4 regions of the Labrys sp. F242 genome follow, and region 3 is predicted to be linked to each of the others. Evidence: riboswitches for the same ligand, from Rfam matches in the RefSeq annotation. Region 3 holds a riboswitch; each other region holds the start of a gene.
The links. A riboswitch is a leader RNA that binds a small molecule or an ion and turns the genes downstream of it on or off. The one in region 3 is predicted to bind cobalamin.
Positions count from the first base shown of each region.

Region 1 (8,139 bases), on a different contig from region 3:
TGGCCGCGCACGATCGCCGCGACATGGGCGTCGAGCTTGCGCGGCGGCTCGGCAAGGCGCGCCTTGTCCGCCATCAGCATCGGCTTTTCCGAAGCGAAGGTCACTTCGAGATCCGGCTTGCGGGCGATGGCGCGCAGGGCCCCGGCCACCGAACGCTTGAAGGCGTCGTTGGGAACATCCTTGGGCTTTTCGCCGGGCTTGCGGTTTGTCGTCATGATCCCTGTCGATCCTGGGAGCGCGGGCGTCGGCGCTGTTGGTGTGCCGGTCTTCAGACCGGCATTTCTTGCCCGCGCCGCTGCAATGCCGGTCCAGCTCCATCACTTGATGGGGCTGGGCAGACCGGCACACCCGATGTTACGTCAGCGCGACGTTCACCGAGCTCTCGGCCAGCTCCGCGCCGAAAGCGCGCTGGTAGAACTCGGCTACGAGGCTGCGTTCGAGCTCGTCGCACTTGTTGAGGAAGGTGACCCGGAAGGCAAAGCCGATATCGTGGAAGATATTGGCGTTCTCGGCCCAGGTCAGCACCGTACGCGGCGACATCACGGTGGAGAGGTCTCCATTCATGAAGGCATTGCGGGTGAGATCGGCCACGCGCACCATCTTGTTGACGATGTCGCGGCCGTTCGGGCTCTTCTGGTAGTGCTTGGCCTTGGCCAGCACGATGTCGACTTCCTTGTCATGCGGCAGATAGTTCAGCGTGGTGACGATCGACCAGCGGTCCATCTGGCCCTGGTTGATCTGCTGGGTGCCGTGATAGAGACCGGACGTGTCGCCGAGGCCCACCGTATTGGTGGTGGCGAACAGGCGGAAGGCCGGATGAGGGCGAATCACGCGCTTCTGGTCGAGCAAAGTGAGCTTGCCGGAGATTTCCAGCACGCGCTGGATCACGAACATCACGTCGGGGCGGCCGGCATCATATTCGTCGAACACTAGGGCGATGTTGTTCTGCAGGGCCCAGGGCAACATGCCGTCGCGGAATTCGGTGACCTGCTTGCCGTCTTTGAGAACGATGGCGTCCTTGCCGACGAGGTCGATACGCGAGACGTGGCTGTCGAGGTTGATGCGAACGCAAGGCCAATTGAGCCGGGCGGCGACCTGCTCGATATGGGTCGACTTGCCGGTGCCGTGATAGCCCGTCACCATCACGCGGCGATTATGGGCAAAGCCCGCCAGAATCGCCAGGGTCGTCGGCTTGTCGAAAAGATAATCGGTATCGAGGTCCGGAACGTGGTCGGAGGACTGGGAATAGGCCGGTACTTCGAGATCCGTGTCGAAACCAAACAGCTTTTTGGCCGAAACCATGATGTCCGGCAGATTGGCCGGTGTCGTTGCGTCAGTCATTATGCCTTCCTTGGCTGGCGCCAGGACGGCGCAGCCGACAATCAGTTCCAGCGGGCCGGCGGTACTGGCCCCACCGAATTTCCCAGTCTCGCCAGGCGGGCATGGAAAATTCCGCGTCGTCTCCATAGCGTTTTGTGATTTGGTGGAATCACCAAGAATCGCAAAGACGCGTCGAACCAAAGAGCTAGAGCAAAAAGGCGTTTCCGTCTAAACGCGCTTTGCTCGAGGTCGGGCGGGGATCCCCGGGATTGGAACGCGCTCCAAACCTGGAAGCCTCGCCGGTGGTGCGGGCGCTCAGCAGAGCCCAGCGCTACGCAGCGTATTATAGGCCTGGATGATCCCGCGCAATTTATCTTCGCTGGATCGGTCCCCGCCATTGGCATCGGGATGGAGGCGTTTGACCAATGTTTTGTAGCGTGCCTTGATCTCGGGGCCGCTGGCCGTTTCCGGCAGATCGAGCGCCTCGAGGGCCTTGCGTTCCAGCAATTTCAGGCGTCGCCTTTCCGGTTCCGGCGCACTCTGCGTGCGTCCGAAGCCGTGCTCGCCCTCGAAGAAGCCGAAGCCGTCATGGATCTCCGGGCCAGGTTGCGGCCCTTCGCCGCGCTTCTTGGCCCAGGGATTGACGCCCATCGTCCAGGTCGGGCGATGGCCTGTGGCGGCATCGCGCTGATAGGCGCTCACCGAGTCGTCCGGCAGGCCTGCGAAATAATTGTAGGTCTTGTTGTATTCGCGAACGTGCCCCAGGCAGAAATGCCAGAACTGGCCTTCGCGGTTGCGCCCCTTGGGCGCGCGAAATTCACCGGCGTTTCGGCAGCCGGCATGTTCGCATAGCTGTACGCTCGCCGGCTGGACCTCTTCGGCCCTTGGGCGCACCCGGATGCGATCAAACAAGGGCGAGTCCAGATCCATAATGACACACTATGCGAGGGTGAACACAAATGGGCAAGCATGAGCTTGGACGCAAGAGCGTTTTGTAATTTGAGTGAAGCATGTCAAATCGCAAGGACGCTCCAGTCGATCCAAAGGACTGGCTTGGAACCAAACAGTGAGAGCAAACAAGCGTTCATACCTGAACGCGCTTTGCTCTGGGGTTAATTGAGGCGGAATGCCGCTGCAGATTTTGAAATATGGGGTCTGCCGACCCGAAAAAGAAAGAGGCCGCCGAATGGCGGCCCAAGTCTTAGGGAGGAAACGCCCAAGGAGGGCAGTGGGGGAGCGCAAACGCGCATCCACCACGTCCGTAGAGTGATCCTGATGCGTTCATTTCGCAAGTGCGAAATGAACGAAATTTTGAAAACCGGCCCAAAACCGGGCCGGTGTTGTAAAAATGCGACGTTTGACGTGGTCGGTTGGCCTTTTTCAGCGGCTGGCGGAGGTTTGCAGCAGCTTCTGTGCTGCAACGCCGAAAGCGATCCCGAGCGTTGCCCATAGCACGGCATGGATGCCGAGCGAGGCAACGCGGAACTTCCATAGCACCGTGGCCGAGAAATCCGCCGGGATGTCGTTGACGGCCGGCAGAATCTGCATGGCGACCACCATCACCACCAGATAGGCGGCAGCCCCCACCAAGTTGGCGTTCCAGCGGCCGAGGCTGGCGGCGAGCCGGTTCGCCGTGCCCAGGGCGGCCGCCATCGTCAGCAGGGAGAGCAGGATCATGCCGAAATAAAAGGCGGTCCGCAGGCCGATCGTGTCGGGATTGCCAACGGCCGGCGGCGTCGCCGGATATTTGATCTGCGGTACCAGCATGATGGCGGCAAAACCGACGAGCGCGATCACCCCTGCTGTCGCGCGCGGGCTGAGCGTGCCGATCCGTCCCTGCGCGAAGGCGAAGACCAAAGCGAAGATGCCGCCGAGGGCTGCGCCATAGACGACCATGCCGGTCATGAGGCCGTAGCTGGACTGCACCGGCCGGCTGACCGGGTCTTCCTCATGTTCATGTGCTGCGGCCGGCTGGGAGGTTGCCGGCGTTGCGGATGGCGCCGGTGCGGCGGCGACCGCGTGGCTTTCCTCATAGGCGATAGCGGCATCGACCTGTGGTTCACCGAAGACCCAGGCGAAGCCAGACGCCAACAGTCCGGCCAGGATGCCGATCAGCATCCCCCGGATCAAAAGCGATCTAACCATGTCGTTTGCCTATGCGCCCTAGTGGCAGGGGAAGCCGAGCAGATGGCGAGCGTCGTGCACGAATTCGTGGATGTAGACGCCGGGAATCAGCGAGGTCGCGCCTTGCTCGGCGCCGACGAAATAAATGGCGAGTACGGCCAGGAGCACGGTGAAGAGCGCCCAGGGCAAGATCTCGCGGACCGGGATGGCGATCGGCTGCTGGGCGACGGGTGCCAGAGTTGCGGTGGTCATGAAAAGCTCCTTGGGATTACGCGTCCCGCTACGAGTCATGCTGCCTTGGAAGAGGTCTGACTTCCGGACGGCGCCCAAGCGCCGCCGTTCACAGTGGCGCGACCGTGCCGGATTCACACCGGCTTCCCACCCTTGGCAAAGCCCTTCCATAAGAGCCCAAGTCACGAACATGTCAATATTCCGGAAGCGACTTAGAGCATAAGTTGCGCGACTTTTTGGACGATACCATGCGTTGAAACAAAAACTTAGGGAGCATGATCCGATTGGTTCGGTCGAATCATGCACTCTAAGTCTTGGGAACTGCCGTCATGACACCACGCCTGATCCTGCTATGCCATGGGGCTACGCCTGCGGTGCGCGCAGCGGGTTTTCCCCTCGATGAGGCGCTCGATGCAAGAGGGCTGGCTGCGGCGCGGAAGCTGGAAGGGCATTTCGGCAGGCCGGCCCGCATCCTGAGCAGCCCGGCGCTCAGGGCTCGCCAGACCGCGCAGGCCCTCGGCCATGATCCTGAGGTCGATGAAGCCCTGCGCGAATGCGATCATGGCCGCTGGGCAGGGCTTGCCCTGGACGCGGTAGCGGCCGCCGAACCCGAGGCGCTCCGGGCATGGCTGACCGATCCGGATGCCTGCCCGCATGGCGGAGAGAGTGTTGCAACCCTGATTGCGCGGGTCGGCGCCTGGCTCGATGGCAGGCGGTTCGAGGGGTATACGCTCGCCGTTACCCACGCTTCGGTGCTGCGCGCCGCGGTCGTTCACGCCCTCGGGGCCGAGGCTCGTTCCTTCTGGCGTATCGATGCCGCCCCATTGGCGACAGCCGATCTCAGGCCATCCGGCCGGGGCTGGTCGCTGCGGTTGAAGGCATAGAGGCGTTGAGCAGGGCCCTCCAACGGAGTTCCTCTCTTTTTTCGTCATTGGCATGTCGCCGGGCCTTTTGTAGACACGCGTCTGACGGATTGGTCGTCCAAACAGGATTGATGTCATGCGCGTTGCAATGATCGGTACGGGTTATGTCGGCCTGGTGACGGGGGCCTGCCTCGCCGATTTCGGCCATGTCGTCACCTGCGTCGACAAGGATCCAGCCAAGATCGAGGGCCTGCTGGCCGGCCGCATGCCGATCTACGAGCCGGGCCTCGAGGATCTGGTGGCCCGCAATGTGCGTGAGAAGCGCCTGTCCTTCACCACCGAGCTTGCGCCCGCCGTCCGCGATGCCGCCGTGGTGTTCCTGGCCGTCGGCACACCCTCGCGCCGCGGCGACGGGCATGCGGATCTATCCTATGTCTATGGCGCGGTGCGGGAGATCGCGGCGGCGGTCGAAGGCTTCACCGTGGTGGTTACCAAGTCGACCGTACCGGTCGGCACCGGCGACGAAGTCGAGAGGCTGATCCGCGAAGTCCGTCAGGACGCCGATGTAAGCGTGGTGTCAAACCCTGAATTCCTGCGCGAGGGCGCGGCGATCGAGGATTTCAAGCGTCCGGACCGCATCGTGGTCGGCACGGAGGAAGAGCGGGCCAAGGAGGCGATGGCCGAGGTCTATCGCCCGCTCCATCTCAATCAGGGGCCGTTGCTGTTTACGGACCGACGCACCTCCGAACTGATCAAATATGCCGCCAACGCCTTCCTGGCGACCAAGGTCACCTTCATCAACGAAATCGCCGATCTGTGCGAGAAGGCCGGCGCCAATGTGCAGGAAGTGGCGCGCGGCATCGGCCTCGACAACCGCATCGGCTCCAAATTCCTGCATGCGGGTCCGGGGTTCGGTGGCTCGTGCTTTCCCAAGGATACGCTGGCGCTGCTGCGCACCGGCCAGGAACATGGCGTGCCCTTGCGCATCGTCGAAGCGGTGGTTGGCGTCAACGATGCCCGCAAGGCGGCGATGGCACGCCGCGTCATCGCGGCCCTCGACGGCAACATCGCCGGCAAGACGGTGGCCCTGCTCGGCCTCGCCTTCAAGCCGAACACCGACGACATGCGCGACAGCCCCTCGGTCCCGATCGTGCTCGCCCTGCAGGACAAGGGCGCCCGGGTGCGCGCCTACGATCCCCAGGCGATGGAGGAGGCGCACAAGACCCTCAGCGATGTCGATTATCGCTCCAGCGCTTATGATTGCCTCGACGGGGCCGATGTTGCCGTGATCGTCACCGAATGGGACGAGTTTCGGGCGCTTGACCTCGAACGGGTCAAAAGCCTGCTCACGCGGCCGGTGATCGTCGACCTGCGCAACATCTACCGGCTCGACGACATGAAGCGGCACGGCTTTCGCTATGAGAGCATCGGGCGCGAGGGGACGACACCCTGACCTTTTTGCGGGCGAGCTTGGCTCAGGCCCGGTGCGGCTCCCAGGACAGGGTTAAACCCCGCCCGTTTCGGGAAGGGATTGATGCGCCTGGCTTGTAAATGGCCGGAATGTGGGTCCGCCGGCGTCAGGTACCGGCGCGAGAAGCGGCGGGCCTGTTGCGGATTTGCATCAAGTCCCAACTCACGGTTGCAGGGCGGCGATCTTGATTGGATCAAAGCGGTGAGAATTATCATACTATAAGGCCCACACGGCGATTCTGCCCCGATTCCGGCCGGCCGAGCGCTGAACAGGATCTCCGAACCTGCCCTGATGGGTGCAGGCTGGGAAATCCTGCAGGATTTTCAGACGCCAGCTCCAGTGCCCGCGACAAGGCCATTAGCCATGTGGGCGGTTTGGCTGAGGCGCTTGCTTGCGAGGATGTTCATGTCGAGGTTGCGTCGCAAAATAGGTCGGCTGGCCGCCGGCGTACTGGCTTTGGCGGCCCTCGAGGGGGTGGGCACCGCGCTCGCCCAGCAAATGCCGGCCATGCCGGTGACGGTGGCCAATCCGGTCAGTCGCAAGATCACAGAATCGGTCGAGTTCACCGGTCGTTTCCAGGCCTGGCCGCAGGTGAACATCACCTCGCGTGTCACCGGCTATCTCGACAAGTCGAGCTTCGTGGAAGGGTCCCTCGTCAAGGAGGGCGACGTGTTGTTCTCGATCGATCCGCGCCCGTTCCAGGCCGCGGTCGACCAGGCGGCCGCCCAGGTGAAGATCACGCAGACCAGGATCGACCTGACCAAGGCCAATCTGGCGCGCGCCGAGGCGTTGAGGAAGACCGGCAACGTTACCGATGCCACCTACCAGGCCAACCTCCAGGCCTATCAGGAAGCGGCGGCCTCGATCGATTCGGCCAACGCGGCACTGGCAACGGCCAAGCTCGACCTCAACTATGCCACCATCGCCGCACCGATCTCGGGCAGGATCGCCCGTCAGCTGGTATCGCGCGGCAATCTGGTGGTAGCCAACTCGACCTCGCCCCTGGTGTCGATCGTCGCTGTCGACCCGATCTATTTCTACTTCGACTTCGACGAGGCGAGCTACCTTGCCTATCAGCGGGCCTCCAAGCACAAGATGGATGCTGGTGGCACCGAGCCCGCGCTGACGGCCGAGATCGGTCTGTCGGACGAGAAGACCTTCTCCCACAAGGGTACGCTCGACTATCTCGCACCGCAGGTCGACGCCCAGACCGGCACCGTCACGGCGCGTGCCAAGATCGCCAATGCCGACGGCTTCCTCACCTCCGGCCTGTTCGGGCGCGTTCGCATCACCATCGGCGAGCCCTATGAGGCGCTGGTCGTGCCCGATGTGGCGGTGGGCCAGTCGGCACAAGGGCGCTATGTCATCGTTGTCGGCACCGACAAGATCGCCAATATCCGCCCGGTAGAACTGGGCCCGAAATTCGGCAGCTTCCGCGTGATCAAGTCGGGCCTCAAGCCCGAGGACCAGGTGCTGATCAATGGCCAGATGCGAGCCCGCCCGGGCGGCGAGGTCGTGCCGCAACCCACCAAGCTGGACGTGCCTGAGACGCTCGTTCCCGACGCGAACTGATCGGGAGCGCAGCTCATGAAATTCGGCCATTTCTTCGTCGACCGCCCGATCTTTGCCGCCGTCGTTTCGATCGTCACGGTGGTGATCGGGCTCGTCTCCTATGTCGGACTGCCGATCGCGCAGTTCCCGCAGATCGCCCCACCGACCGTGGTGATCAACGCCACCTATCCCGGCGCCAATGCCCAGACCATCGCCGAAACGGTGGCCGCACCCCTGGAGCAGTCGATCAACGGCGTGGAGGGGATGATCTACCAGACATCCCAGGCCACCAACGACGGCTCGCTGCAGATCACAGTCACCTTCGCTACCGGCACCGATCTCGACATCGCCCAGGTGCAGGTGCAGAACCGTGTCTCCTCTGCCGAGCCGCGCCTCCCGGCCGAGGTGCGGGCGCTGGGCATCACGGTCAACAAGTCCTCCTCAGACTTCCTGCTGATCGTCACGCTCTATTCGCCGGATAATTCGCTCAGCGACTATGGCATCTCCGATTATGCCATCCTCAACGTCAACGACATCCTCGCCCGCGTCGACGGCGTCGGCTCGACCTTCGCCTTCGGC
Region 1 is NZ_JBVASG010000002.1:376,248-384,386, reverse strand. It holds gene cobT (cobaltochelatase subunit CobT) at 1-218, opposite strand, end outside; gene cobS (cobaltochelatase subunit CobS) at 355-1,341, opposite strand; gene ACZYTC_RS17270 (J domain-containing protein) at 1,636-2,232, opposite strand; gene ACZYTC_RS17265 (CbtA family protein) at 2,701-3,465, opposite strand; gene ACZYTC_RS17260 (CbtB domain-containing protein) at 3,484-3,696, opposite strand; cobalamin riboswitch at 3,727-3,872, opposite strand; gene ACZYTC_RS17255 (histidine phosphatase family protein) at 4,005-4,559, shown strand; gene ACZYTC_RS17250 (UDP-glucose dehydrogenase family protein) at 4,675-5,991, shown strand; gene ACZYTC_RS17245 (efflux RND transporter periplasmic adaptor subunit) at 6,415-7,581, shown strand; gene ACZYTC_RS17240 (efflux RND transporter permease subunit) at 7,597-8,139, shown strand, end outside.
Region 1: another riboswitch for cobalamin. It lies ahead of ACZYTC_RS17260 (CbtB domain-containing protein); the one in region 3 lies ahead of ACZYTC_RS06190 (ribonucleoside-diphosphate reductase subunit alpha).

Region 2 (8,139 bases), 1.2 Mb from region 3:
CCACGTCCAGCGGCGAAGCACCGTCGTCGGCCAGGGCCGAGAAGGCAGTGGCATTGAGGATCACCCGGGGCTGAAGGTCCTCAAGCTGCCGGCGCACCCATGCCGCCGTTTCCCCATCCTTGAGCGAACCGACATAGAGGGCGGATACGGCGAGGCCCTCGGCACCGAGGGCCAGCGTCAAGGCCTCGATGGGAGCAGTGTCGGCTGAGAGCAGGATGGAGCGATAGAAGAGGATGACAGCGCGCCCATACCCTCTCCTCGATGGGGAGGGTCGAGGCGAGGACGCCTGCGCTCCAAGGAACACCCCATATTTCAGCACGGCGACCGGTGCTTCCGGCTCGCCGAAATCGAAACCGCCCAGCCTTGCGGCATAAAGCAGCGAGGCATGGGCATTTTGCGGGCCGCCTTCACGCCAGTAATGCGCGAGCCGGTCCAGGGCATCCTGGGGCACGGTGGAGAGCTGGGACAGGCGTCCATCGGGCCTATCGTCACCGGGAATCAAGGCGAGCGCAATGCCATTGTTGCGTGCCGTCGCGGCCAGTTCCTCCGCGCCATAGCGCCAATAATCGAGTCCGCCGAGCAGGCGCACCACGATCACCCTGGCATGGCGAGCAGTCTTCTCGATATAGAGGTCAACAGACATCGGATGGCGCAGCTTCTGCAACGGCGCCAGGCGCAAATCGTCAAGGCCGGAAGCGGCCGCCAGAGCGAGGTCGCTATCGGTCAGCGAGGCGAACACGATCGCGCCGGGTGCCTGACCCAGATCGATGGCGGCCTCGCTGGCGTCGAGCGAACGCGTATCGGCCGGCAGCAGATGCATCAGCCCTCCAGCGTCTTGCGGATGCCGGCCTGGTCGATACCCTTCTCGCCGATGATGACGAGGCGGCTCGAACGGGTTTCCTCCGGCGCCCAGGCGCGGTCGAAATGCTGCGAGAAACGGGCGCCGACGCCCTGGACCAAGAGGCGCATCGGCTTGCCGTCGACAGCGACGAAGCCCTTGATGCGCAGGATATCATGTTCCTCGGCCGCCGCCTTCAGCTTGTCCACCAGGGCCTCGGCATCGAGAATGGCGGGCAGGTCGACGATGAAGGTATCGAAGTCGTCGTGGTCGTGCTCGGCCTCGTGGTCGTGGTGGGAGGGACGCGCCTCCAGATCGTTCTCGGCCGCGGCCCCGAGGCCGAGCAGCACGGCGGCATCGATGCGGCCCTCGGAGGTGCGCACCACCTTGACGGCGCGCGGCACCGTCTTCTCGATGTCCTTCTCCACGCTGTCGGCTTCGCCGGCGGAAAGGAGATCGGCCTTGTTGAGCACGACGAGGTCGGCGCAGAGGAGCTGGTCCTCATAGACCTCCTCGAGCGGATTGTCGTGGTCGAGGGAGGCGTCGCCCTCGGCCTGGCGCTTGAGCTCTTCCGGATCATCGGCAAAGCGTCCGGCCGCAACCGCGGCGCCGTCGACCACGGCGATGACGCCGTCGACGGTGACACGCGAACGGATCGCCGGCCAGTTGAAGGCCTTGACCAGCGGCTTGGGCAGAGCGAGGCCAGAGGTCTCGATCACGATATGCTCGGGCGGGTTGGGGCGCGACAGCAACATTTCCAGCGCCGGCACGAAATCATCCGCCACGGTGCAGCAGATGCAGCCATTGGCGAGTTCGACGATGGCGTCTTCCGGGCAGCTCTCGATGCCGCAGGACTTCAGGATATCGCCGTCGACGCCGACATCGCCGAACTCGTTGACGATCAGCGCCAGCCTGCGGCCATTGGCGGTGGCCAGCAGATTGCGGATCAGCGTTGTCTTGCCGGCTCCGAGAAAGCCGGTGACGATGGTGCAGGGAACTTTGGTGTGCGCGTTCATTCGGCGGCGTCCTTGAGAGTTGGCATGGGTGGAATGCGCGCGATCATGCTGCGCTTGAAGACTTCAGGACGGCCGCGCCAGGGCATCAGGCCGTCGGTGGAATGGGCCAGCAGGCTGACGCCGGTGAGGACGTCGGGGCCGCTCTCGGCACTGAGATCACCGAAGACATAGGTCCAGGTACCTTCGGCCGTGAGCGCCACCGTGCAGGAACGCTTGCAATTGCCCAGACATTCGACCCGCTGCAACTCGACGCCTTCAGGCAGCATGCCGGCGAGCGCATCGCGCAGCCGTGCCCCCTGGCGCGGCGCGTCGGGATCGTCGCCCTCGCGCCTGCAGGTCACGCAGACGAGCAGCCGAACTGGAAGAGGTGTTTGTGGCATCGGCCCTGTTCATCGCCGCCGAAGCGGATGGAGGGCGCGGGACCGACGGCGAGGCCGACGATCGTCCGGGAAAACGGAACCGGCCTCCGAGGCGCCCCGCCCGGACCGATGACAAGGTTGCGAACGGCAGGTCTCCTGGCTCGCAGCTCATCGCCCCCCGCCGCCTTCCCGGTTACCCAGTGGCCTCGAGGCGGGGCGCTCGCCGCTTACAGTTGCGGGGGCAGCCGCGGCTTTGGCATCCAAGGCAGCCATCGACTGGCTGCTCTTCATCCGCACCGCATTCCCTCTTCTCTCATAACGAGAGACCGATCGTGGCTGACATAAGGGGTGTGCGGACGGGCTTGTCAATGTTCCCGCTTCCAAAGCACGCGCAAAATCCGGCATAAAGGGCGGCGACGTCGCCACACCAACGAGGTTGCCATGCCCGAAGAGAAGCTGCCGCCGATACCGTCATCCGAGCCGCAGAAGATCGACGTCATCTTCCGCGGCGGTTCGGTGACGGCCATCGGCGTCGTGCTCGCCTTCTCGCTGGGCTTTCTCAACAACTGGGCATCGCAGCCAGGAACCTGGATCCCGGAAGACCTGGCCGCCGTCTTTCTCATCGGGGGCGGCATCATCTTCCAAGTCTGGGCGCTGGCCGGCATGCTCTCGGTCAAATCACTGGAGGCGCCAGTCTATCGCCGCATCGTGCGCACCTTCATGATCGGCCTCATCCTCGTATCGGTCGGCGTCCTCGTCGCCATCGCCGGCGACGCGCTCGGCTACAGCCGGATCTGGTTCAAGCAATAGGCCGGGGGGCCCTTCGCAACTGGCGGCCGCATTTCTCGACCGTTTCCAGACTGCACAAACTCTCACGTCTGCGTTACCCGTCACCCCGCCGCCATGATTGCCGCCACAATTCTGCCTTCCCGCAATCGCCCACCAGAAGGCCGACGCCGATGGGCCCGGCACTTCTGCCCGGCATCAGCCGCTGGAAGGCCTGCCCATGGTTGCCATCACCGTCAATTCGACCGTCCACCGGCTCGACATCGAGCCCGAGACCCCTCTGCTCTGGGTCCTGCGCGATGAACTCGGCCTCACCGGCACCAAGTTCGGCTGCGGCATCGCCCAATGCGGCGCCTGCACCGTCCATGTGAACGGCGCCGCCATCCGTTCCTGCCAGACCCAGATCGGTGACGTCGACGGCGCCACCATCACCACGATCGAAGGCCTGTCGGCGGACGGCAAGCATCCGGTCCAGCAGGCCTGGCTCGCCGAGGACGTGCCGCAATGCGGCTATTGCCAGTCGGGCCAGATCATGGCCGCCGTCGCCTTCCTGAAGGATACGCCCACCCCTACCGACGCGGATATCGACAACGGCATCACCAATATCTGCCGTTGCGGCACCTATCCGCGCATTCGCGCCGCCATCCATCGCGCCGCCGAACTGATGAAGGGATGAGGCCATGAACGCAATCGACCGCACGCCCACCGCGCTGAGCCGGCGCAGCTTTCTCGCCATCGGCCTCTCTGCCGCCGGCGGCCTGATGATCGGCGGGCTCATCCCCGCTGCATCACAGGCCCTTGATATCGCCGACCAACCCTGGGGCGGTGCTTCCACCGACGGCGAGATCAATGCCTGGATCCTGATCGAGCCCGACGACACCGTGATCATCCGCGTGGCGCAATCGGAAATGGGCGAAGGCATCTTCACGGCCCTGCCGATGATCGTCGCCGAGGAACTTGGTTGCGACTGGGCCAAGGTGAAGCCCGAATATGCCTCGGCCAACCGGAATTTGCGCGAGAACACCGTCTACAAGCGCATGGGTACCGGTGGTTCGGGCGCCGTGCGCCGCTCGCGCGAATTCCTGCAGGCAGCCGGCGCCAATGCCCGCGAAAGGCTGGTGCAGGCTGCTGCCTCGCGCTGGCAGGTGGCGGCCGAAAGCTGCAGCGTCGATGCCGGCAAGGTGCTGCATCAGGCCAGCAATCGCAGCCTGCGCTTTGGCGAGCTGGCCGGCGAGGCTGCCAAGGTCACGCTGACGAGGGAGCCGGCCATCAAGACGCCCGAACAGTTCACGCTGATCGGCAAGCCGCTGGCGCGTCTGGATACGCCGCCCAAGCTGACGGGGGCGGCGCAATTCGGCATCGATATCCGCCTGCCTGACATGGTCTATGCCGCCGTGGTGACCTGTCCCGTCTTCGGCGGCCGCGTGAAATCCCATGACGAAGCCGCCATCAAGGGGCGCCGCGGCATCCTGGCGGTGGTGCCGATCGAGGGCGGCCTCGCCGTGGTGGCCGACCGGTTCTGGCGCGCCAAGGAAGCGGCACTCGCCTTGCCCGTGATATGGGAAGAAGGCTCGGCCGCCGATACGGACAGCAAGGGTTTCGATGCCGACTATGTCGCAGCCCTCGACGGCCCCGCCGTCACGGCGCGCAAGGAAGGCGATGTCGACGCCGCCCTCGCTCGCGGCAAGCGTGTCGACGCCCTCTACCAGGCGCCGCATCTGGCCCATGCGCCGATGGAACCGCTCAACTGCACCGCCCATGTCCATGACGGCAAGGTCGAGGTCTGGATGGGCACGCAGAATCCCGACATGGCGCTCCAGCTCGCCGCCAAGGCGGCCGGTGTCGCGCCCTCCGAGGTGGAGATTCACAATTGTTTCCTCGGCGGCGGCTTCGGCCGGCGCGCCGTCAACGACGAACTCGTGCAGGCCGTGACGGTGTCGAAGGCGGTGGGCAAGCCGGTCAAGCTGGTGTGGACGCGCGAGGAGGACATGCGCCACGACCGCTATCGCCCGCAGGCCGCCATCCGCTTCCAGGCGTCCCTCGGTGACGACGGCCTGCCGGCCGCAATCCATGTCCGCACAGCCGTGGGTTCCATCCAGCGTTCGCTCGGCTGGGGCAAGGTGGAGAACGGGGTCGAACCTTCCGCGGTCGAGGGCCTTGCCAACATGCCCTACCGCTCCGGCGCGGCCCAGGTCGACTGCATCCTCAAGAACACCCATGTGCCGGTGATGTTCTGGCGTTCGGTCGGCTCGTCGCAGAATGCCTTCGCCCTGGAGAGCTTCATCGACGAACTCGCGCTGGCCGCCGGCCAGGATCCGTATCGCTTCAGGCGCAAGCTCCTCGAGGGCAAGCCTGATTTTCTCGCCGTGCTCGATACGCTGGCTCAGAAGAGCGATTGGGGCAAGCCGCTGCCCAAGGGCCAGGGGCGCGGCATCGCCATCCATGAATCCTTCGGCACCATCGTCGGCGAGGTCGTCGAACTCGCCGTCAGCCCGCAGGGTGAGGTGAAGGTTCAGCGCGTGGTGGCAGCCGTCGATTGCGGCCATGTCGTCAATCCGCTCACCGTGGAGATGCAGATCGAGAGCGCGGTGATCTATGGCCTCTCGGCCGCCCTGTTCGGCGAGATCACCATCGAGAAGGGCGCGGTGGTGCAGGGCAATTTCGACGACTACCAGGTCGCCCGCCTTGCCGATACGCCTGTCATCGAGACCCACCTCGTGCTCAGCGGCGGCAAGAAATGGGGCGGGATCGGTGAGCCCGGCACGCCGCCGATCGCCCCGGCGGTCTGCAATGCGATCTTCGCCGCTACCGGCAAGCGCATCCGCAGCCTGCCGGTCAGGAACACCGACCTGAAATGGGGACCGGTGTGAGCTTGTTCGGAGCGCGGACTTCCAGTCCGCATCTTGGAAACCTGGCGCTTGCGGTAGAGGAAGATGCGGACTGGAAGTCCGCGCTCCACTTGCCTTCCTGCCCAAGACCCGGCAGGAAGGCTCCATGTCCCAGCCTCGACTCACCCTGGTCCTCGGCGGCGCGCGTTCCGGCAAGAGCCGGCATGCGGAGAACCTGATATCGGCCCATCCCGCCCCCTGGACCTATATCGCCACCGCCGAGGCCTTCGACGACGAGATGCGGGCCCGTATCGGCGAGCACCAGGCCCGGCGCGACGCCAATTGGCGCACGGTCGATGCCCCTCTCGCCCTACCCGGAGCACTCGCGGCAACGCAGGGCCCCGTGCTGGTCGACTGCCTGACGCTCTGGCTCACCAACCTCATGCTCGGCGGCCACGACCTCAAATCCGCCTTCCTCCGGCTTCAGGAGAGTCTCGGGGCGACGTCCGGCCCGGTGGTGATGGTCTCGAACGAGGTCGGTCTTTCCATCGTGCCTGACAACGCCCTGGGCCGCGCCTTCCGCGACGAGCAGGGCCGGCTCAATCAACAGATCGCAGCCCTCGCCGACCAGGTGATCTTCATGGTGGCAGGCCTGCCGATGGTGGTGAAGTGATTGGATGCTGACATGACCGACGATGCCGCGCGCCACAAGGCGAAGATGGAAAAGCGCAAGGCGGTGCAGGACGCCGAGGTCGCCTCCAAGACCATCACCGAAAAGGGCCTCTTGATCGTCAATACCGGTCCCGGCAAAGGCAAGTCCACAGCCGCCTTCGGCCTGATCATGCGCGCGCTCGGCCATGGCTGGCAGATCGGCGTGGTGCAGTTCATCAAGGGCGCCTGGTCGACTGGCGAGCGCAAGGCGCTGGAACGCTTCGAGGATCTGGTGACCTGGAAGAGCATGGGCGAGGGCTTCACCTGGGAGACCCAGGACCGCGAGCGCGACGTCGCCGCCGCCGGCCGCGCCTGGGAGGCGGCCAAGGCGATGCTGGCAGACCCCGCCATTCGCCTCGTCGTGCTCGACGAGATCAACATCGCGCTACGCTACGACTATCTCGACCTCATCGAGGTCGTCGAGACCCTGAAGGCACGCCGGCCGGACCTGCATGTCGTCGTCACCGGCCGCAACGCCAAGCCGGAGCTGATCGAGGCCGCCGACCTGGTGACGGAGATGACTCTGGTGAAGCATCATTTCGCCGCCGGGGTGAAGGCCCAGCAAGGCATCGAGTTTTAATGATTCGATACGATACTTGTCATCCCCGGCAAGGCCGCAGGCCTTGGGAAGGGGATCCAGGGGTTGCAGGCAGCGCTTTTAGGCCCCTGGATCCCTTTCCCCTCACGTTCACAAGCAAGCTTGTAAACGCTCGGCCGGGGATGACAGCCGGCTCCAGCGTCTTCATCGTTAGCAGAGCCTCGCAATCCTCATGATCCAACAGCATCCCGAGCGCTCGGCGCTGGTCGCCATCCTTTGCGTCGCCGGCGCGGCCCTGATCTTTGCCGTGCTGGCCGGCCTGGTCACGCAGGGAGGCACGGAAGCCTTCGATCGCGCCATTCTCCTGATGATGCGCAATCCCGCTGATCTCACCGATCCGCTCGGGCCGGGCTGGCTCGAGGAAATGATGCGCGATTTCACCGGCCTGGGCGGCGTCGGCGTGCTGACGCTGACCACCCTGGTCGTAGCGGGTTTTCTTGCGCTTTCGGGATCGCCGCGCAGTGCCGTCTTCGTCATCCTCGCCATCGGCAGCGGCATTCTGATGAGCTCGCTCTTGAAATACGGCTTCGACCGGCCGAGGCCGGACCTGGTGGCGCATGGGTCCAGGGTCTACACCTCGAGCTTTCCCAGCGGCCATTCGTTCATGTCCGCCACCGTCTATTTCACGCTCGGCATCATGCTGGCCCGCAGCTTTCCCTCGCGAGCCCTGTCGATCTACATCATGGTGGTGTGCACGCTGCTGACCTTCGTGGTCGGCATCAGCCGCGTCTATCTCGGGGTGCACTGGCCCACCGACGTGATCGCCGGCTGGGTGATCGGCGCCGGCTGGGCCCTGTTCTGCTCGCTCCTGGCGCAGCGTCTGTCGGGACATTGATCAGCCAGACTTCGCCGGCGGCGCATAAACTTCGATGGCGTGGCGCCGGAGCTTGAAATGCGCCGGCGTCCAGGTGGTAAGCTCGCCGTCGGTGTTGACCGGGCGCGGCCGGTTGGTGCGGATCACCAGTTCGGTGGTAGCGAAGGCCCGCACATCGTCCCACTGGCC
Region 2 is NZ_JBVASG010000001.1:104,528-112,666, reverse strand. It holds gene cobN (cobaltochelatase subunit CobN) at 1-820, opposite strand, end outside; gene cobW (cobalamin biosynthesis protein CobW) at 820-1,854, opposite strand; gene ACZYTC_RS00535 (DUF1636 family protein) at 1,851-2,234, opposite strand; cobalamin riboswitch at 2,343-2,559, opposite strand; gene ACZYTC_RS00530 (hypothetical protein) at 2,655-3,023, shown strand; gene ACZYTC_RS00525 ((2Fe-2S)-binding protein) at 3,220-3,675, shown strand; gene ACZYTC_RS00520 (xanthine dehydrogenase family protein molybdopterin-binding subunit) at 3,680-5,869, shown strand; gene cobU (bifunctional adenosylcobinamide kinase/adenosylcobinamide-phosphate guanylyltransferase) at 5,994-6,500, shown strand; gene cobO (cob(I)yrinic acid a,c-diamide adenosyltransferase) at 6,513-7,118, shown strand; gene ACZYTC_RS00505 (phosphatase PAP2 family protein) at 7,309-7,971, shown strand; gene ACZYTC_RS00500 (lipid kinase) at 7,972-8,139, opposite strand, start outside.
Region 2: another riboswitch for cobalamin. It lies ahead of ACZYTC_RS00535 (DUF1636 family protein); the one in region 3 lies ahead of ACZYTC_RS06190 (ribonucleoside-diphosphate reductase subunit alpha).

Region 3 (6,960 bases):
GGCTCCGTCCCGCTTTCGACCTATTTCGCCATGGCGCGCGGCAGGCGGGGCCATGACGATCGTGGCCATGAGGGCTGCTGCCATGGCGGCGGCGGTGTCCCCGCTCTCGAGATGACCAAATGGTTCGACACCAACTATCACTACATGGTTCCCGAATTTCGCCGCGGCCAGGCCTTCGAACTCGCTTCGGCCAAGCCCATTGACGAATTCAGGGAGGCCGTAGCGCTCGGCTTCCACACGCACCCCGTGCTCATCGGCCCGGTGACCTATCTGCTGCTCGGCAAGAGCAAGGACGAGGGCCTGGATCCGCTCACCCTGCTGCCAGGCCTCTTGCCCGTCTATGCCGAGATCCTGCACAGGTTGGCCGCGGCCGGCGCGGACTGGGTGCAGTTCGACGAACCCTGTCTCGTGCTCGATCTCGACGAGAACGCGCGGGCCGCCCTGCGCCATGCCTATGGCGTCCTTTCCAGCACGGTCTCCGATCTGAAGATCATGATCGCGACCTATTTCGGCGGCCTCGGCTACAATCTCGACCTGGCACTCGACCTGCCCAGCGCCGGCCTGCATCTCGACCTGGTGCGGGCGCCAAGCCAGCTCGGGCAGGCGGTCGCACGAGCCAGCGCCGACAAGGTGCTATCGCTGGGCGTGATCGACGGGCGCAATGTCTGGCGGAGCGACCTGACTGCCCTTCTTGATCGGATCGAGCCGGCGGTTGCAGCCCTCGGCCCCCACCGCGTCGTCCTCGCTCCGAGCTGTTCCCTGTTCCACGTTCCCTACGATGTCGAGGCCGAGAGCGCGTTCGATCCTGAACTCCGGAGCTGGCTGGCCTTTGCGATACAGAAAATCGGGGAACTGAAGACCCTGTCGGCAGCCCTGGTCGACGGGCGGCGGGCCGTCGCTGATGAACTCGCCCAATCGGACGCAGCAGCTGCGGCCCGCCGTGTATCCGCTCGTATACATGATGCCGGCGTCGCCGCCCGCATGGACGGGCTCACGCCGGCCATGAGCGAGCGCCGGCATCCCTACACGCTGCGCCGCCGGGCCCAGGAATGGCTCGGCCTGCCGCAATTTCCCACCACGACCATCGGTTCCTTCCCCCAGACCGACGCCGTGCGCAAAGCACGCGCTGACCACGCAAAGGGCTGGATCGACGACGCCGACTATCAGCGTTTTCTGCGACAGGAAACCACCCAGGCGATCACTTGGCAGGAAGAGATCGGCCTCGACGTTCTCGTGCATGGCGAATTCGAGCGCAACGACATGGTGCAGTATTTCGGCGAGCAACTGGCCGGCTATGCCTTTACCCAGCATGGCTGGGTCCAGAGCTACGGCTCGCGCTGCGTGCGCCCGCCGATCATCTATGGCGATGTCTCGCGTCCCCGGGCCATGACGGTGGAATGGGCACGCTTCGCACAATCCCTGACCAAGCGTCCTGTCAAGGGCATGCTGACCGGACCGGTCACCATGCTGCAATGGTCCTTCGTGCGGGACGACCTCGAGCGCGAGCAGGTCTGCCGGCAGATCGCCCTCGCCTTGCGCGACGAGGTCGGCGATCTGGAACGGGCCGGCATCCGCATCATCCAGATCGACGAGCCGGCCATTCGCGAAGGCCTGCCGCTCAGACACGCCGAAAAGGAGGCCTATCTGACCTGGGCGGTCGCCTGTTTCCGCCTCGCCGCCTCAGGCGTCGACGATGCCACGCAGATCCACACCCATATGTGCTACTCGGAGTTCAACGACATCATCCATGCCGTTGGAGGCCTGGATGCAGACGTGATCTCGATCGAGACTGCTCGGTCCAAAATGGAACTTCTCGATGCGTTCCGGGCCTATCGCTACCCCAACGAGATCGGGCCGGGCGTCTATGACATCCACTCTCCCCGCTGCCCCACCGTGGCGGAGATGCGCGACCTCCTTGCCAAGGCACGCGAGCGGATCGCCGGCGATCAGCTCTGGGTCAACCCCGATTGCGGCCTGAAAACCCGCAGCTGGGACGAGGTCCGCCCGGCCCTCGTCAACATGGTTGCCGCCGCCCGCAAACTTCGTGAAGAGACCGCTCCAGCGAGAGTGGCGGCGTCCGCGTGAAAAACCTGCCGGGGGACAAATTTCGTCCTCCGGCACGCCTTGTCCCCGTTGAAAAAAAGGGCATCATACACCATGTATTGACATAGAGACACCCAGGCATACTAGATGCTGTATCCACAGGTCCTCGGATTCGCTGTCCGAGGCTAAGAGGGAATCCGGTGAGCCCGAGAGCAAAGCGCGTTTGGTGAAAACGCACTTTTCCTCGAACTTTTTGTTCGACGCGTCTTTGCGATTTGAAGCGACGCTTTCAAAACACAAGACGCTCTAGGGCAAAGCCGGGGCTGCCCCCGCAACTGTAAGCGGAGAGCGGGCTGTCGCTGTGCCACTGGCCGGAAGGCGGGTTCAACCCGCCCTTCGCCGGGAAGGCAGACAGTTCGCAACGACCCGCGAGCCAGGAGACCTGCCTGTGGCTGGTTATCGTTTCCTCGGGCGGGGTGCCCCGACGGATCGCTTTGCTCGTGGCGCATATGCCTGCGCCGACGCGGAACGCGTTCCTTCGGCCCAAGCCTCCAACATTTTGGGGTTTGCCGAATGTCTTTCGATCTCGAAACTGCCACGACCACAAAGACGCCTTTTCCGGCTGCCGGCGCCGACAGGGCGAAGCCGGCCTCGGAACCGGGCTATCAGGTCATTCGCCGCAACGGCGCCGTCACGCCTTTCGATGCCTCCAAGATTTCGGTGGCCCTGACCAAGGCCTTTCTCGCCGTCGAGGGCAATTCGGCCGCTGCTTCGCGCCGGGTGCATGACATTGTCGCCGAACTCACGGCCCAGATCGTTGCCGGCCTGACCCGCCGTGCCGATGCGGGCCGAACCTTCCATATCGAGGACATCCAGGACCAGGTGGAACTCGCCTTGATGCGCGGCGAACACCACAAGGTGGCGCGTGCCTATGTGCTCTATCGCGAACAGCACGCCCAAGAGCGCGCCCTGGAACGAGCAACCGAGACAGAGGCACGGACCGCCATCGCCCCTGCCCTGCGGATGAAGACGGCGGAGGGCTCCTTGCTACCGCTCGACCACGCGCGCCTCACCGCCCTGGTGCGCGAAGCCTGCGCAGGTCTTGCCGACACCGATGCAGAGACCGTGCTGAACGAGACGCAGCGCAATCTCTATGACGGCATCAGCCAGGACGAACTGGCGATCGCGCCGATCCTCGCCGCCCGCACCCTGATCGAGACCGAACCTGATTACGCCAAGGTCAGCGCCCGGCTGCTCAACGACAAGCTGCGCCGCGAGGCGCTCAGCTTCGTCGGAGGCCGTCCCGACCAGGCGACGCAGGCCGAGATGGCGACCCGCTACGCCGAGTATTTCCATGACTATATCCGCGTCGGCATCGCCAACGAACTGCTCGACCCGGAGCTCGGCCGCTTCGACCTCGCCCGCCTTGCCGCTGCCCTCAAGCCCGAACGCGATCTCAAGTTCGACTATCTCGGCCTGCAGACACTTTATGACCGCTATTTCCTGCATGTGCGCGGCACGCGTTTTGAGCTGCCGCAGGCCTTTTTCATGCGCGTGGCCATGGGCCTGGCCTTGCGCGAGATCGACCGGGAGGCGCGGGCGATCGAATTCTATGATCTTCTCTCCTCCTTCGACTTCATGGCCTCGACGCCGACTTTGTTCAATTCGGGAACGCTGCGCGCCCAGCTCTCCTCCTGCTTCCTGACCACTGTGTCCGACGACCTCGAAGGTATCTTCAAGGCGGTGAAGGACAATGCGCTGCTCGCCAAATATTCCGGTGGCCTCGGCAATGACTGGAGCAATGTGCGTGGGCTCGGCGCCCATATCAAAGGCACCAACGGCGAAAGCCAGGGCGTGGTGCCCTTCCTCAAGGTCGCCAACGATACCGCAATCGCCGTCAATCAGGGCGGCAAGCGCAAGGGCGCGGTCTGCGCCTATCTGGAGACCTGGCATGTCGACATCGAGGAATTCCTCGATCTTCGCAAGAACACCGGTGACGACCGCCGCCGCACCCATGACATGAACACCGCCAACTGGGTGCCGGATCTGTTCATGGAACGTGTGGAACAGGATGGCCCCTGGACCCTGTTCTCACCGGACGAAACGCCGGACCTGCACGACCTCTACGGTCCCGCCTTCAAGGTCGCCTATGAGGCGCATGAGGCACGCGCCGCGCGCGGCGAGCTCCGCGTCTTCAGGCAGATCCGGGCCATCGATCTCTGGCGCAAGATGCTGACCATGCTGTTCGAGACCGGGCATCCCTGGATCACCTTCAAGGACCCCTGCAACATCCGCTCGCCCCAGCGTCACGTCGGCGTGGTACATTCCTCGAACCTGTGCACCGAAATTACGCTGAACACCTCCCATGACGAGGTTGCCGTGTGCAATCTCGGCTCGGTCAACCTCGCTGCCCATGTCGACGCCGACGGCCTGATGTTCGACAAGCTCAAGGCGACGGTGACGACGGCGATGCGCATGCTCGACAACGTCATCGACATCAATTTCTACACCATTCCCGAGGCACGGCGTTCCAACCTCAAGCACCGGCCCGTCGGTCTCGGCATCATGGGCTTCCAGGATGCCCTGCAGGCCCTGCGCCTGCCCTATGCCTCCGAAGCCGCCGTGTGCTTTGCCGACGAGAGCATGGAAGCCGTGTCCTTCCATGCCATCTCGGCCTCAACAGACCTGGCGGCCGAGCGTGGTCGCTACCCCAGTTTCGATGGCTCGCTGTGGTCGCAGGGCGTCCTGCCGATCGACTCGGTCGGCCTGCTGGCCGAGACGCGCGACAACGCGGCCTTCGATACCGGCACGACCGTGCCCTGGGACGCCCTGCGCGAGCGGGTGAAGACCGTCGGCATGCGCAATTCCAACACCATGGCGATCGCGCCGACGGCGACGATCTCCAACATCTGCGGCGTGTCCCAGTCAATCGAGCCGGCCTATCAGAACCTCTTCGTGAAATCGAACATGTCGGGCGATTTCACAGTGGTGACCTCGGCCCTGGTCCACGATCTCAAGGCACGGGGCTTGTGGGACGAGGTCATGATCTCCGATCTCAAATATTTCGACGGCTCTCTCGGCCAGATCGATCGCATCCCCGAAGAGCTGAAAGCGCTTTACGCCACCGCTTTCGAGATCGACACCGCCTGGCTGATCGAAGCCGCGGCGCGTCGGCAGAAGTGGATCGACCAGGCCCAGTCGCTCAACCTCTATATCGCCAATCCCTCCGGCAAGAAGCTCGATACGCTCTACCGCCTGGCCTGGAAGCGTGGCCTGAAGACGACCTATTACCTGCGCTCGCAGTCGGCCACCCATGTCGAGAAATCGACGCTGAAGGGCACCGACGGCAAGCTCAACGCCGTCTCTGCCACGGTGCCGCACGCGGCCGCGCCGATCCTGATCGAGACTCAGCCGGAAACACTGCAGTCGGAAGCGTGGGGCAAGGCCTGCTCCATCCACGACCCCGACTGCGAAGCGTGCCAGTGAGCCGAGAACGAGGTGCGATTTTTCCCTTTCGCGCCTTGCTCTCCAACTCTTTGTTTTGACGCGTTTTCTTAAGCGAAAAGTCTATCAACTTTTCTGGAAAACGCTCTGAGGATAAGAAAACGATGACGATGCTCGACTGGTCCGAACCCACCTCGCCCGCAGCCCAGCTTCCCCTGCCACAGAGCACGGCGGATGCGACCGGCCTCGGCGCGATCGACCGCAAGGGCGGCCGTGTCACGGTCGACGAGAAACGGATGATCAATGCCCGCGCCGACGTAAACCAGCTCCTGCCGCTCAAATACAAATGGGCCTGGGAGAAATATCTCGCCGGCTGCAACAACCATTGGATGCCGACCGAGGTATCGATGCAGGCGGACATCGCGCTGTGGAAGTCCAAGGACGGCCTGACACAGGACGAGCGGCGCATGCTCAAGCGCAATCTCGGCTTCTTCGCCGCCTCCGAGAGCCTGGTCGCCAACAATATCGTCCTGGCGATCTACCGCCACCTCACCAATCCTGAGTGCCGGCAATATTTGTTGCGTCAGGGTTTCGAGGAGGCCGTACATACTCACACCTTCCAATATATCGTCGAGAGCCTCGGGCTCGACGAGGGCGAACTCTTCAACATGTATCGCGAGATCCCCTCGATCACCGACAAGGCGGCCTGGGCGCTCAAGCATACCCAGCATCTCGACGATCCCGATTTCAAGACCGGCACGCCGGACGCCGACCAGGCCTTCCTGCGCGATCTCGTCGCCTTCTACGTCATCTTCGAGGGCATGTGGTTCTATACCGGCTTTGCCCAGATCCTCTCGCTCGGCCGGCGCAACAAGATGGTGGGGATCGCCGAGCAGTATCAGTACATCCTGCGCGACGAGAGCATCCATCTGAACTTCGGCATCGACGTGATCAACCAGATCAAGATCGAGAACCCGCATCTGTGGACGCTGACCTTCCAAGCCGATCTCCAGCAGATGATCCGCGAAGCCGCTGAACTGGAGGCCGCCTATGGCCGGGACACCATGCCGCGCGGCTTCCTCGGCCTCAACGCGGTGTCCTGCGAACAATACATGCATTTCATCGCCAACAGGCGCTGCGCCCAGCTCGGGCTCATGCCGGTATTCCCGGACGTGGAGAACCCCTTCCCCTGGATGAGTGAGGCGATGGACCTGAAGAAGGAGAAGAACTTCTTCGAGACGCGTGTCATCGAATATCAGAACGGTGGCGCGCTGAGCTGGGATTGAAGGCACGCTTTCGAGGTCTTCGGAACAAATCGGAGGAAAGCTGGGATGGGGAATCATGGCCCCTCATCCAGATTTCAGATCCCAACATCTCGAAAGGAGTGGGACAGGTTGCTCCATCATCCCCCGCCACGCGGGGAATGATGGACATTCAATGTCTCCTTCCCGACCTTCCGTCCTCAAGCTCTCG
Region 3 is NZ_JBVASG010000001.1:1,333,206-1,340,165, reverse strand. It holds gene metE (5-methyltetrahydropteroyltriglutamate--homocysteine S-methyltransferase) at 1-2,085, shown strand, start outside; cobalamin riboswitch at 2,187-2,507, shown strand; gene ACZYTC_RS06190 (ribonucleoside-diphosphate reductase subunit alpha) at 2,617-5,529, shown strand; gene ACZYTC_RS06185 (ribonucleotide-diphosphate reductase subunit beta) at 5,658-6,773, shown strand.

Region 4 (8,139 bases), 480 kb from region 3:
ATCACCCCGATCGGCAGGACCTGGCCGGGGATGATGATCCGGGACAGAATGTCCGCGACGATCATGAAGACGGCGCCGATCAGGGCGCTGGCCGGCAGCAATCGCCCATGGCGCACGCCCACCACCATCCGCGCGGCGTGCGGAATCACCAGACCGACGAAGCCGATCGATCCGACGATGCTGACCATCACCGCCGTCATCATCGCCGCGACGCCGACGAGCACGACATAAGCGCGCCGGACGGAAATGCCGAGGGATGCCGCCGATTCCGTACCGAAGGTGAAGGCATCAAGCGCGCGAGCGTGCCAGAGGCAGACCAGCAGCCCCACGGCCGTGATCGGCAGGGCCAGCCAGACATCCGGCCAGCGCACGCCCGAAAGATTGCCCAGCAGCCAGAACATGATGCCCCGCGCCTGTTCGGCATTGGCCGCCTTGGTGACGATGAAGGAGGTCAGGGCATTGAAAAGCTGAGACCCCGCCACGCCTGCGAGGATCACCGCGCCGGTTCCGCGCCCCGATCGCATCGCCAGCAAGGCGACGAAACCGAAGGCCACCAGCGCACCGAGAAAGGCGCCGGCCGGCAGGCTCAAAAATCCTGCGCCGAGGCCGAGAATGGCGACCCCGACTGCCCCCGTCGATGCCCCGGCCGAGATGCCGAGCACATAGGGATCGGCCAGGACATTGCGCAGCAGCGACTGCAGCACGACACCCGACAGCGCCAGGGCCGCGCCGCAGCAGGCCGCGACGACGGCGCGGCTCAGCCTGTAGTTCCACACGATGCCTTCATCGATGCGATCGAGAATGTAGCCGGCGCCCCACAGGCGGTTGGCCGCCGTCTTGGCCACCACCTCCATCGGGATGGCCGTCTCGCCGATGGCGGCGCCCAGCCAGAGCGCCAACACCAGCACGGCCAGCGCCAGCATGCCGATTGCCAGCAATCGCGTGACAGCGCGGTTCATCTCAACGCTTCAGGCCGAAACGCTGGATGGCATCGGCGAGCATCTCGATGCCGTCGACGACACGCACGCTCGGCTGCATGGCCTGGACGTCCATTTCCACGACATGGCCCTGCTTGACGGCCGGCATCAGGCTCGCCACCGGATCGGTCTTGAGGAAATTGAGCTTCACGGCGATGTCGTCGGCGGGATAGCGGCGACGGTCCATCCTGCCGGCGACGATGATGGTGGGATCGGCCTTGGCGACGGTCTCCCAACCGACGCTCGGCCATTCCTCCTCGCTTTCCACGATGTTCCGGACAGCCAGGACGGACATGATGTAGCCTGGGACGCTGTTCTTGCCGGCCATATAGGGATCGACATCGACCTTGGCGCTCGAAAACCAGAAGGCGGCCGAGACCTTGCCATCGCCGGCGGCGATCTTGCGGCGGGCGGCTTCCTCGCGTGCCTTCAGGTCCGCGATGACCTTCGAGCCGCGCCCCTGCACGTCGAAGATCTCGGCGAGTTCCCTGATCTCCTGATAGACCAGATCCATGGTGAAAAGGGTGCCGCGGGTGCCGTCGCCACCGCTGGAATTGTCCTTGCCGACGCAATCGGCGGGCGAAACATAGGTCGGGATACCCAGTTCCTCGAACTGCTCGGGCTTGCCGACGATGCCACTGGGGCCGACATGCCACTGGAACTGGGCGGTCACGAGGTCGGGTTTCTTGGCGATCACGCTTTCGAAGCTCGGATCATTGTCGGCCAGGCGCGGAATCTTGGCGTTGGCCTCTTCGTAGCCCGGCAGAACCGGGCCGAACCAGACGGCCGTCCCCACCACCTTGTCGGCAAGACCGAGAAGGTAGAGAACCTCCGTACCGCTCTGACCGACGGAGACAGTGCGCTGCGGAGCATGGTCGAAGGTGACGGTGCGTCCGCAATTGGTGATCTTGAGCGGATATTTGGTCGCCTGGGCGGCGGCTGGATCGATGCTCAGCGTCAGGCTGAAGCCGGCCGCAAGCATGACGGCGAAGCTCGACCAGCAGGCCTTTGCCTTGGGAAAAGTCATGACGTTCTCTCGGTTCGCGATAGGAAGATGGCGCTGTTCGGCGCAGGGCCGAAAACGGGAAACGCCCTCAGGCCAGGCTATGGCAGAGGGTCTGATGGCGCGAAGCGGAGGGAACAGGTGGGCGACGGCCCGAGATGGCGGGAAGAAACGTCACATTGTCTCCTGTTCCGGGCATCCCCGCCCGTGACATGGGATTGATCGAGATGACGGCAGGTTTCCTGGCTCGCGGATATCGGCCTTGCCTCTGCCTTCCCATGGGGTCACCCACAGTGGCATGGCGCTTTTGGCGCCACGAGGATGCTCGGCAATCCGCCTACAGTTGCGGGGGCAGCCACGGCATGGGCTTCGAGAAAGCCGGACCGTGTTCCCTATTACTCCCATCGGGCTCGCACCCGACGGAAACCGTCAGTGCCACAGTTACCGGGGTGTCCCGATCGCGGTCAAGTGAATATGCAAAGCGGGTGGCGTCCGATGGCGAGCCCTGTTTTACCGCCCCAGCACGCGCCTTCCCTCACCTGGAGCAAAACGCTTTAGGCCCGACAGGCCAGGAACCCCTGTTCGATCACGTCTTTCGGCAGATTACGCCCGATGAACACCAGACGGCTCCTGCGCTCCTCTTCCGGCTTCCAGGGGCGCTGATGATCGCCCTCGATCAGCATATGCACACCCTGCACCACGAAGCGCTGGGGATCGCCTTCGAAGGCGATGATGCCTTTCAGCCGAAGCATGTCGGTGCCGAATTGCTGCACGATCGTGTTCAGCCAGGGCATGAACTTGCCGGGGTCGAGCGGCTCGCGGGCAACGAGGGCGAAGCTGCCGACATGGTCGTCATGCTCATGGTCATGGAATCCTGCAAGAAAATCGGGTTCGGCTTCCAGGATGCGGTCGAGGTCGAAGGCACCGCGATCCAGCACCTTGTCGAGCGCGATATCGCAGCGGCGTGTCTCGTGGAGGGTAGCGGTGGGATTGATGCGGCGGATCCGCTTCACCACCCGTTCGAGTTCCCCGGCCGTGACCAGATCGGTCTTGTTGAGGAGGATGGTATCGGCAAAGGCAAGCTGCTCCTGGGCCTCATGCGCTGTCTCGATTTCGCCAAGCAGATGCTTGGCGTCGACCACGGTGACGATCGAATCGAGCCTGGTCTTGGCGCGCACATCGTCGTCGACGAAGAAAGTCTGGGCGACCGGCGCGGGATCAGCCAGCCCGGTCGTCTCGATCAGGATGGCATCGAAGCGGTCGCGCCGGCGCATCAGACCCTCGATGATGCGGATAAGATCGCCGCGCACCGTGCAGCAAATGCAACCATTGTTCATCTCGAAGATCTCCTCGTCGGTATCGACGACGAGATCATTGTCGATGCCGACTTCGCCGAACTCGTTGACGATGACAGCATATTTCCTGCCGTGGCTCTCGGTCAGGATGCGGTTGAGAAGCGTGGTCTTGCCTGCTCCGAGATAGCCAGTGAGGACGGTGACGGGTGTCTGCGGCGCGGGCTGCATGATGTCGGAATTCCTTGATCCGTTGCAGGCGCCTCGGAGCATGTCGATACCACGGGCGCCAGAATGGGCTTCATTTATATGAAACGTTATAACATAACTATCTTTATCTCGGTAGACCGTCAACATCTCGGTAGACCGTCAACGGTGTTGCGGGTGTAACCCGCATTCTGGCCGAGGGGCACATTGCCGGCATTCGCGACCGCGACCGTTCCACCGCAATTGCCTGTCAGCGTGGGAAATCGACGCGGGAGATTTTCGAATCATGGCCCCTGTCGGGTAAGTGTCCATGATGTCCCTGGAATGGAATCAGGCTCCAAAGGTGCATCCTGCAGGCATGACCCGCTCTTCTCCTCAAGATCCTCTCTCCGTCCTCAACGCCATATTCGGCTACAGCGCCTTTCGCGGCCAGCAGGAGGCGGTGGTGCGGCATGTCACCGAGGGCGGCGATGCGGTGGTGCTGTTCCCGACCGGAGCCGGCAAGTCGCTGTGCTACCAGATCCCGGCTTTGTGCCGGCGCGGCGTCGGCATCGTGGTCTCGCCGCTGATCGCCCTGATGCGCGACCAGGTCGAGGCGCTCAAGCAGGCTGGCGTGCGCGCGGCGGCGCTCAATTCCTCGCTGTCGCGCGAGGAAGCCTACAAGGTCCGCCGCTCCCTGATGGACGGCAAGCTCGACCTGCTCTACGTCGCCCCCGAGCGTGTGGCGACACAGGGTTTCCAGTCGCTGATCGCCGATGCCGACATCGCGCTCTTCGCCATCGACGAGGCCCATTGCGTCAGCCAATGGGGCCACGACTTCCGGCCCGAATATCGCGAACTCGGCGGCCTCGCCGCTTCCTTCCCCGGCGTACCCCGCATCGCCCTCACTGCCACGGCCGACCCGGTCACTCGCGCCGACATCATCGAGCGGCTCGGTCTCAACGAGGCCGAGGTCTTCGCCACCAGCTTCGACCGGCCCAACATCAGCTACGCCATCGTCGAGCGTGACAACGCCCGCCGGCAATTGCTGGCCTTCCTGGCTGCGCACAAGGGCAATAGCGGTATCGTCTACTGCCTATCGCGCGCCAAGGTCGAGGAAACGGCGCAATGGCTGAACGAGCAGGGTATCCGCGCCCTGCCCTATCATGCCGGCCTGGAAGTGGCTGTTCGCAGCGCCAACCAGGACGCCTTCCTGGAGGAGGAAGATCTCTGCCTGGTCGCTACGGTTGCCTTCGGCATGGGCATCGACAAGCCTGATGTACGCTATGTCGCCCATCTCGATATCCCGGCCTCGGTGGAAGCCTATTACCAGGAGACGGGCCGCGCAGGGCGCGATGGCCTACCCTCGGATGCCTGGATGAGCTACGGCATGGCCGATGTGGTACAGCGCCGCCGCATGATCCAGGAGGGCAATGCGCCGGAGACGGTGAAGCGGGTCGAACTCGGCAAGCTCAACGCCCTGCTCGGCATCTGCGAAACCGCCGAATGCCGGCGCAAGGCCATCCTCGCTCATTTCGGCGAGACCCATCCCGGCCGTTGCGGCAATTGCGATACCTGCCTTTCGCCGGTCGAGAGCTGGGACGGCACCGATGCCGCGGTCAAGGCGATGGCCGCGATCTACCGCACCGGTCAGATGTTCGGCGCCGCCCATATCATCGACGTGCTCACCGGCAAGGTCACGGAGAAAGTCCAGCGCTTCGGCCACGACAACCAGCCCGTCTTCGGGGCCGGCAAGGACATCGAGGCGCGTACCTGGCAATCGGTGCTGCGCCAGCTCACCGCCGCCGGCCTCGTCAATGTCAACCACGAGGCTCATGGCGCCCTGATCCTGGCCGAAGAGGCGCGGGCCGTGTTCAAGGGCGAGCGGCAAATCGTCTTCCGCCGCGACCGGCCACGCAAGAGCACCGAGGCAAAACGCGCTCGGCGGGGTGAGGTCGAGATGTCGGAACGCGACGGCGCCCTGTTCGCCGCCCTTCGCACCGAGCGCAGTCGGCTCGCCCGCGAGCAAAGCGTGCCGCCCTACATGATCTTTGCCGACACCACATTGCGCGCCATGGCGAGCGAGCGCCCCGGCACCCTGCCCGAATTTCTGGCCCTACCGGGCGTGGGGCAGGCGAAGCTGGAGCGCTACGGCGAACTCTTCCTGGAAGTCGTCAGGCGCGAAGGCTAAAGCGTTTTGCGAAGAGACGGGATCACCAAGAATCGCAAAGACGCGTCGAAACAAAGAGTTAGAGGAAATAAGCGTTCACACTTGAACGCGTTTTGCTCTAGGATGGCCACACGATATCGATGGCTCCAGCCATTGTGCAGCGGCGCACATGCCGGACCTGCGCCAACCTCCCCCGCCTTGACGCCGTTTACCATACATTTTAAGTTAGTGAACGAACGCTAACTTAAATGCGATTCTCCCGCGCCCGGTACGCGCCCATCCAGGAACCACGCCGATGCTCGCATCGCTGATGTCCGCCCGCCGCTTCTGGCCCCTGTTCTGGAGCCAGTTCTTCAGCGCCTTCAACGACAATTTCATCAAGACTGCGCTCACCGTTCTGGCGGTCTACGGCATTGCCGGGACACCGGCTATGGAAGGCAGCGACAGCCTTGTCGCCATAGCTGGCGCTCTCCTGGTCCTGCCCGGCTTATTTCTATCCGGGCTCGCCGGGCAATTGGCTGACCGCTTCGATAAGGCACGCGTGGCCGAACGCATCAAATTTGTCGAAATTGTCATTGTTGCTGTCGCGGCTATAGGTTTCGCCATCCATTCCGTTCCGATCCTGCTGGTGAGCATGCTTACCCTAGGCATTATGGGCACGCTGTTCACGCCAGTAAAATACGGCATGCTACCGGACCAGCTCGCGCCGGAAGAGCTGCCTGCCGGCAACGGCCTGATCGAGGCAGGGACCTTCCTCTCTATTCTGATCGGCATCATCGGTGCGACCTTCGTGGCACCGCATCTCCCCAGCAGCCTAGTTGCAGGGATCATGGTGGTAGTCGCCTTTGCTTGTTGGTTGTTCGCGCGCGCCATTCCTCCGACGGCCCAGGGCGCACCGGATCTGAAGATCGACTGGAACGTATTGCGCTCGAGCTACGAATTGCTGGCTATGGTGGCGGCGGACCGAAAACTGCTGGTCGGCTCGATCGCGGTGGCTTGGTTCTGGATGAGCGGTATCGTCCTGCTCTCACTGACGCCCTCACTTGCCCATAGCGTGATCGGCGGTGACGAAACGGTAAACGCCCTATTCACCACGGCCTTTTCCATCGGCATTGCAATAGGCTCCGTTCTAGCCGCGCGGCTTGCCGCCGGGCGCATCATCGTGTTGCTCTCACCGATTGGCTGCATCCTTATGGGTCTTGCCGGCGTCTATGTCGCTTGGCTCGCCTTCGGCGCCACCGCTTCACAGGAGCCTCTGTTCTTCTGGGGCTATTTCACCAGCGTGGCTGGTTTGCAGATGACGCTGGCCCTTGCTCTCATGGCGGCGGCGGCGGGGCTTTTCATTGTTCCCATCTATGCTGCCGTCCAGCATTGGGCTCCCAAAGACGAGCGTGCGCGCATTATCGCCGGCGGTAATGTGATCACCTCCCTATTCATGGTGGTGGGTGCCGGCGGCTTGGCTATCCTGCAAAAGTTCGTCGGCTTGTCGACGCCGGCCGGCCTCCTTGGTATAGCCATCCTCAACATCATCGCCGGCATCGTCCTGCTCTACGTCCTGCCGATGAGCCGCTTCCGTGACCTCATCCTGCTGCTCTACCGGCTGATCTATCGCCTCGAGGTCAAGGGCATCGAGAACCTGGAGACGCCGACACCCCATCGCATCATCGCGATCAATCATGTCAGCTTTCTCGATGCCGGCCTGGTCCTGGCCCTCCTTGACAAGGACCCGGTGTTCGCCATCGATCACACCATCGCCAAGGCCTGGTGGGTCAAGCCCTTCCTGAAGATCTGCCGGGCCTATCCGCTCGATCCGACCAAGCCGATGGCGACGCGCGGGCTGATCAATGCCGTGAAAGCCGGCGAAACCCTGGTGATCTTCCCCGAGGGACGCCTCACCGTTACCGGCGCGCTAATGAAGGTCTATGACGGCGCCGGCCTGATCGCCGACAAGTCGCATGCCAACATCGTGCCGATGCGTATCGACGGCTTGGAGCGCACGCCCTTCACCAGGCTCGATGCCAACAAGGTCTCGCGCCGCTGGTTTCCGAAGGTGACGGTGACTTTCACCGAGCCGACGCGCCTTACGATCGACGATGACCTGCGCGGCAAGAAGCGCCGCCAGGCCGCCGGTGCCGCCCTCTACGACGTGATGTCGGACCTCATCTACAAGACGAGTTCCGTCGACACCGATCTCTTCCGCGCTTTGGTGGCGGCTGCCGACAAATATGGCCGCAAGCGGGTGGTGCTGGAGGATCCGGTCAGCGGCAGCCTCACCTATAAGCGCCTGCTCATCGGCATCAACGTGCTCGGACGCAAGTTCGAAGCCTTCACAGCGCCTGGCGAACATGTCGGCGTGCTCCTGCCCAACGCCAATGCCGTCGCCGTCACCTTCTTCGCCCTGCAGTCGATCGGGCGCCTTCCGGCCATGCTGAACTTCTCGGCCGGCCAGGCCAACCTGATCTCGGCCTGCAAGACCGCACAGGTGAAGACAGTGCTATCGTCCCGCGCCTT
Region 4 is NZ_JBVASG010000001.1:850,245-858,383, reverse strand. It holds gene ACZYTC_RS04005 (FecCD family ABC transporter permease) at 1-959, opposite strand, end outside; gene ACZYTC_RS04000 (ABC transporter substrate-binding protein) at 961-2,004, opposite strand; cobalamin riboswitch at 2,196-2,426, opposite strand; gene ACZYTC_RS03995 (CobW family GTP-binding protein) at 2,535-3,503, opposite strand; gene recQ (DNA helicase RecQ) at 3,793-5,649, shown strand; gene ACZYTC_RS03985 (acyl-[ACP]--phospholipid O-acyltransferase) at 5,924-8,139, shown strand, end outside.
Region 4: another riboswitch for cobalamin. It lies ahead of ACZYTC_RS04000 (ABC transporter substrate-binding protein); the one in region 3 lies ahead of ACZYTC_RS06190 (ribonucleoside-diphosphate reductase subunit alpha).